One region of the Kribbella sp. CA-245084 genome, then DNA from elsewhere that is predicted to be linked to it. Evidence: riboswitches for the same ligand, from Rfam matches in the RefSeq annotation. Region 1 holds a riboswitch; the other holds the start of a gene.
The links. Region 1 has a riboswitch for S-adenosylmethionine ahead of ACQPYH_RS17165 (aminotransferase class V-fold PLP-dependent enzyme). Riboswitches for the same ligand answer to the same signal wherever they lie in the genome.
Positions count from the first base shown of each region.

Region 2: linked by a shared signal. The riboswitch ahead of thrC (threonine synthase) and the one ahead of ACQPYH_RS17165 (aminotransferase class V-fold PLP-dependent enzyme) in region 1 are both predicted to bind S-adenosylmethionine.

Region 1 covers NZ_CP192053.1:3,573,768-3,577,170, reverse strand. The annotation lists gene ACQPYH_RS17180 (DUF4184 family protein) at 21-806, opposite strand; gene ACQPYH_RS17175 (DinB family protein) at 838-1,368, opposite strand; gene ACQPYH_RS17170 (VOC family protein) at 1,410-1,778, opposite strand; SAM riboswitch class IV at 1,876-1,989, shown strand; gene ACQPYH_RS17165 (aminotransferase class V-fold PLP-dependent enzyme) at 2,006-3,370, shown strand; gene ACQPYH_RS17160 (prolyl oligopeptidase family serine peptidase) at 3,383-3,403, opposite strand, start outside.
Region 2 covers NZ_CP192053.1:1,398,973-1,402,375, reverse strand. The annotation lists gene thrC (threonine synthase) at 1-1,173, opposite strand, end outside; SAM riboswitch class I at 1,187-1,329, opposite strand; gene ACQPYH_RS06915 (cation:proton antiporter) at 1,412-2,659, opposite strand; gene ACQPYH_RS06910 (DNA-3-methyladenine glycosylase family protein) at 2,681-3,403, opposite strand, start outside.

The DNA.
Region 1 (3,403 bases):
ACGCTGCCCCATCCGTAGCGTCACAGCGTGACCACGGGCCTCCGCAGGCGGAGCAGATGCCAGACGACGACGTACGACGCGAGCGCGGCGAGTCCACCCGACACGAGACCGGAAAGCGCGAGGCGAACGGCCGTCTCGCCGCTCAGGTCGCCGTCAGCGCGACCGATTTCGACGATGGCGCCGGTGGCGGCCAGCAGTAGGCCGAAGACGACCACTGCGTACCGAAGCCATGGCGCCACAAGATCACGGGGAGTGACCGAGGGCGGCGTACGGCGGTACCAGCGGTAGAGCCAGATCGCCAGGATGAGGCAGCCGCCGAGCGTGCTGACGTACTGAAGGATGCGGTTGACGTCCCAGGCCGGGGTCACCGCGGCGCGGAAGAAGCCCGGGAAGTGGCGGACGAAGTAGCCGTCGCCGTGGGTGAAGGAATCCCACACGACATGCGTCACTGCGCCGAGAATCGCGGATACGACGCTCCAGAACAGCGTCGGAACCCTTAAGGCGGGGGCGGCCGGCAGACGCGCAGCGAGGGCCGCAGGAGCTAGTGCGGTCAGAGGACGCCTGAGGACCAGGTTGTAGATCCCGAGCATCAGGAGGGCCAGGAGCGGGTCGAGCCAGAGCGCCGACGTCAACTCGTGGGTGAGGGTCAGCGTGAAGTTGCCGCTGATGTACTGCGTGGCGAACCGGTAGATCGGGTCGACGTACAGCAGATCCGGAGCCACCGCGCCGGCGACCAGGGCCGAAGTCACGAACGGCCGTCGGACCAGCGGGAGGATGGCCGCGGGGTGGGCGAGGGTGAACGGCACCCCGGCAGCCTAGAAGGTCCTCAGGTCGTCGTTACGCGCCCGTAGTGCCGTCGAGTTGCTCTCGCAAGAGGTCGGCGTGACCGCAGTGCCGGCCGTACTCGCCGATCAGGTGGATGTAGATCATCCGCAGCGTCGACTCGGCCCCGCTGAACGTGAAGCGGTCGTCGAGCGAGTGATCGGCCGCGGCCTCGTCGGAGAGCTTCCACTCCGCGATCAGACCCTCGTACGCCGCCTGTGCGTCGGCCGGATCGACCAGCTCGAAGTCCGCGTCCTTCCCGAGCTCGGGCGCGAACAGTGGCTCGGCCGGTGCGTCCGCGAAGTGGATGCGGAACCAGATCCGCTCGACCTTCGTGAGGTGCCGGATCAGACCGAGCAGCGACAGGTTGGACGGCGGTGACGGCCGCTCGGCCAGCTGCTCGGCGGTCAGCCCGGCGCACTTGAACAGCAGCGTGGTCCGGTAGAAGTCCAGATAACCCTGCAGCAACTCGCGTTCGGGCGCAGTCAGCGAACCATCCGGTCGCTCGACGGCAGGTGCTCTCCACACCGCGGCATCCAACGTCATGGCGCCAGTCCAACACGCCGGCAGCGCCGACAGCGAATCGATTAGTCGTTCACCGGCGGAGCCCAGCCGGGTCGCGGGATCAGGCAGAACGGATGACCGGCCGGATCCTCGTACACCGTCCCGGCGAGCCGCCGGGCCCCGAGCGCCAGCACCTGCGGTCCGGCTGCTTCAACGTCGTCGACCATGACGTCGAGATGCATCTGCTGCGGCCGCTCCGGGTCCGGCCACTGCGGGCGCCGATGGTCGACCGCGCGCTGGAAGCCCAGGCCCGACGTGTGGTCGTTGTCGGCGACAACCACCCAGTCATCGCTCTGGTAGGTGATGGGCTTGCCGAGCAACGCCGAGTAGAACCGCGCCAGTTCGAGCGGATCCGGGCAGTCGATCGCGAGGTGATGCAGTCGTCCGATCATGCCCACAGTCTGCGCCGTCTCAGGATGCGTTCAGCGATCCCGAAATGTGAGATAGGCACTGGCGGTTGCCGTGGCCGGTTCGTTACCGTACTCGGCAGGTCATGAGTGTCAGCGACAAGCCCCGGCTAGCTGGCCGGCAACCCTCCTCCGCGGTGGGGTGCCCCGGGTGAAGACCAGGCCGTGCGGATACCCCGCTCGGCAAGTGCGGACTTCCCGGGAGCAGCAGCATGTCGATCTTGTCCATCCTCGAGCCTGCCAGTACGACGACGCCCCGCCTCACGGTGGCGCACCGAAGCACCGGCAGCATCCCCGCCACGGTCGGATCGGACCTCCTGGTCCCGCTGGCCGACGGCCGGGTCACCGACTACGCGAACTTCGACCACGGCGCGAGCGCGCCGTGTCTGGAGTCGGTGCGGGCCAGCGTGGAGGCGGCGCTGCCGTCGTACGCATCGGTGCACCGCGGCAACGGTTACGCCTCGCGCATCACGACCCAGTGGTACGAGCGGGCCCGCGAAGAGGTGCATGCCTTCGTTGGAGCACGCGAGGACGACCAGGTGATCTTCACCCGGCAGACCACCGACGCGCTCAACCTGCTGTCCCGTGCGGTGCCGTCGGACGCGACTGTGATCGTGTTCGAGTCCGAGCACCACGCCGCTCTTCTCCCCTGGCCGGCCGAGCGGACTGTTCGCCTCAAGGCGCCGACCAGCCAGACGGATGCCGTAACGAGCGTCGCCGACGCACTCCGCCAGGCGCCTGAAGGCCCACGGCTCGTCGTGCTCACCGGCGCCTCGAACGTCACCGGTGAGATCTTCCCGATCGCAGAGATCGCCAAGGTGGCCAAGGCCCACGGCGCGCGGGTCTGCCTCGACGCCGCACAGCTGGCGCCGCACCGTCCGGTCGACATCTCCACCCTGGATGTCGACTGGGTCGCACTGTCCGGTCACAAGCTCTACGCGCCGTACGGTGCCGGCGCGCTGATCGGTCGCTCCGACTGGCTCGACGCCGCAGACCCCTACCTGTACGGCGGCGGCGCGACGCATGCCGTCACTGAGGACACCGTGGTGTGGACGACCGGCCCGGCGCGGCACGAGGGCGGCTCCCCCAACGTCATCGGCGCGATCGCGCTGGCGAGTGCCTGTGCTGCGATCAGCAAGCACCGCGACGCGATCGAGCAGCACGAGCGCAGCCTGCTGGCCCGTCTGCGGACCGGGCTCGCCCAGATCGACAACGTCACGACGTACTCGATCTTCGGTGACGACGCGGACCGTGTCGGCACCGTCTGCTTCACGATCGCCGGTCTGACCTCGACGCTCGTTTCCGCAGCGCTCAGCGCGGAGTACGGCGTCGGCGTACGTGACGGCAAGTTCTGCGCCCACCCGCTCGTCGGCCATCTCCTCGCCGACTCACCCGAGCACGGTACGGCGGTCCGCGCCAGCCTCGGCCTCGGGACGACGCGCGAGCACGTGGACCGGCTCGTCAACGCAGTACGCACGCTGGCCACCAGTGGTCCGCGGGCGGAGTACGCGGAGACCGCGCACGGCTGTCAGCCGTCCAACGATCCCCGCGACCTCCAGGCCTCGCGCATCTGGTAGTCCAGCCCCCTCCTACTGCTCAGGAGGTTCGAG
Region 2 (3,403 bases), 2.2 Mb from region 1:
CTTGAGCCCGTCGCCGGAGTTGATGATCACGGTCTCGGCCTCGGGGTCGAGCTGGCCGGTCGCGATCAGCTTCTTCAGCGTCGCGACGGTCACGCCGCCCGCAGTCTCGGCGAAGACGCCCTCGGTCCGGGCCAGCAGCTGGATGCCCTCGATGACCTCTTCGTCGCTGACGTCCTCGATCGCGCCACCGGTACGGCGGGCGACGTCCAGCACGTACGGCCCGTCGGCCGGGTTGCCGATCGCCAGCGACTTGGCGATCGTGTCCGGCTTGACCGGCTTGACCACGTCGTGCCCGTCACGGAACGCCTGCGCGACCGGAGAGCAGCCGGTCGCCTGCGCGCCGTACACCTTGTAGTCGGTAGCGTCGACGAGACCCAGCTTGCCGAGCTCGGTGAAGCCCTTGTCGATCTTGGTCAGCTGCGAACCGGAGGCGACCGGGATGACGATCTGCTGCGGTAGCCGCCAGCCGAGCTGCTCGGCGATCTCGAAGGCCAGCGTCTTGGAGCCTTCGGAGTAGTACGGGCGGACGTTGACGTTGACGAACGCCCAGCCCTCTTCCTCGCCGGCGATCTCGGAGGCGAGCTTGTTCACGTCGTCGTAGTTGCCCTCGACGGCGACCAGCGTCCCGCCGTACACGGCGGTGGTGATCACCTTCGGGCGCTCGAGGTCATGGGGAATGAACACGACCGAGCGGATGCCGGCCCGGGCGGCGGCCGCGGCGACGGCGTTGGCCAGGTTGCCGGTGGAGGGGCAGGCGAAGACCTTCATGCCCAGCTCGCGGGTCGCGCTGAGCGCGGAGGCAACCACCCGGTCCTTGAAGGAGTGGGTCGGGTTGCCGGAGTCGTCCTTCACCCACAGCTTGCGCAGGCCGAGCTCGCGGGCGAGGTTCTTGGCGTCGATGAGCCGGGTGTAGCCGGGCTCGGTGTTCGGGTAGCTGGCCACGTCGACGGGGACGGGCAGCAGCGGCTGGTACCGCCAGATGTTCTTCGGACCGGCCTCGATCTGCTCGCGGGTGATCGTCGGGTACTCGTATCCGACCTCGAGCGGACCGAAACACTCCATACAGGCGTAGAACGGGCCGAGCGGCGACTTCGCCCCACAGGCGCGACAGCTCAGGTGCGTACCGTTGCCGAAGGCACCTTCACGGATCGTGTGGGTGGCGGTCTGGCTCATGAGTGAGGTTCCCCTCTCATCTTCCCCGGGAGCCGGATCTCGGCGCGGGACGGATTTGGCACCGGTCCCTCGCTGAGATCACCCCGGACGGGGTCTCGACGGGGAGGGTTGCCGGGACGTCAACGGGCCGTTTCCCTCAGTCCCTCTGGATGAGCTGCCCCCGAGATTACCCAATCGGGTCCATATTGTGTCTTGTGATCCCACCATTCGAGACGGGCGATCTCAGTTGCGGAGCCGCTCAGGCGGCCCGGTCCCGGCGTACGTCGAGCATCCGCATCAGCGGTGTCGCGGCGACGCCGTGGACAACCACACTCAGCACGACGGTGAAGCCGACGGTCGCCCAGAGCCACGGTAGGTCGGTCCCGAAATCGGCACCGGCGTACGCCAGGTAGAACACCGACCCGACGCCGCGGATCCCGAACGCGGCGGTGACCCAGCGTTCGGAGCGGCGCATCGGCGTTCCGGTCAACGACACCCAGGCGGTCAGCGGACGGATCACCAGCACCAGCAGCAGGCCCAGCGCGGCACCGGCGAAGGTCAGCGGCCGCAGCAGCCCGGCTGTGATCGCCGATCCGAGGAGCAGCAGGATCCCCCAGGTCAGGATGTGTTCGAGCTGCTCGACGAACCCATGAAGGTCCTCATGGAAGTCGTGGTGCCGCTCAGCCGCGCGGAGTGTCAGAGCGGCGATGAAGACGGCGACGAATCCATACCCGTGCAGCACCTGGGCGAGTCCGTAGACACCGAGCGTCATCGCGAGGGCCAGCACGGGTTCACGCGAGTCGGCCAAGCGGAAGGTCCGCGAGGGTGCGGAGAAGGCCATCTTGCCGAGCAGCCAGCCGATCCCGAAACCGACCAGTACGCCGATCACGGTCCGCCCGATCAGATCCCAGGCGAACCACTCGAGTGCCCAGCCACCCACCGCACCCTTGGTCGCGCCGAACACCGCCGCATAGACGAACGGGAACGCCAGACCGTCGTTCAGACCGGCTTCCGAGGTCAGCGCGAAGCGAACCTCGTCATCCTCCTCAGGCTCGGCGTCCGCGCCGGTCGACGGACCCTGTACCTGCACGTCCGAGGCGAGAACCGGGTCGGTCGGCGCGAGTACAGCGCCGAGCAGCAGGGCGGTCGCCGGCGCCAGGCCGAGCAGCCAGCCCGCACCAGCGACAGCCGCGATGCACGCGGGCATCGCGACCAGTAGGAGCCGCCAGGTCACCTTCCACCGGTGCCAGCCGATCGGGCGGTCGATCGCCAGGCCGACGCCCATCAAGGCGACCAGGATCGTCAGCTCGGCCAGGTGCTTGGTGAGGCCTGACTCGACGATCGGACTGAGGTGGGACTGGTCGACAGCGAGGCCAAGGAGCAGTCCCGCACCGAGGAAGCCGATCGGCGCGGAGACGGCGTACCGGCGGAGCAGACGCGGCAGGACGGCGCCGAGCAGCAGCGCCAGGCCCGCCACGAGATACAGGCCGTCGCCGTTGATGGTCATGGTGTGGATCCAGTGCCCGGACTAGCGCAGGCGATGCGTCGCGCCCGGCGTGTGGGTGGGTAGCGCCATGCGCGGGCCGAAGCGGGGATGGTTGATGCCGGCCAGCTCCAACAGCCTTTGCACCCGGAAACGATGTCCTCGATACGGCTCGATCAGCTCGGCGCAGCCGTCGTCGTCCAACTCCTCGCCGATCAAGGCGTACGAGACGTTGCGCGACACGTGGTAGTCCGCGAACGAGAACGCATCCGCGTCCCCATGCGCTCGCTGCCGCACTTCGGCCGCCGTCCACACGCCGACTCCCGGGAGGGACCGCAGCCGCCGCTCGATCTCCTCGGAATCGGTCAGCTCGAGCGTCCGTTCCAACGCCTTCGCCCGCGTCGCCGCCGTCAGCACAACCCGCGACCGCCGCCCCTCGACACCCGCCCGCAGCCACTGCCAGGACGGGATCCGCCGCCAATCTTCAGGCGCCGGCGGCACCATCATCTGCCGCCCGTCCGGACCGCCAGGCCCCGGCGCAGGTTCGCCGTACTCGCGCAGCAGCAGCCGCCACGCCCGGAACGCCTCCTTGCCGGTCACGACCTGCTCGATCCCGGCCGCGGCGAGCGCCTCGAACACCGCCCGCGTCCGCGGCACCCGCAGATGTGGAAACCGCCGCGCCGCATCCACCAACGCCTGGTGCTCCGGCAGCGGCTCGAACCCGTCCCAACTGTCCCGATCCCCCAGCAGCTCCGGCACCCCGTCGAG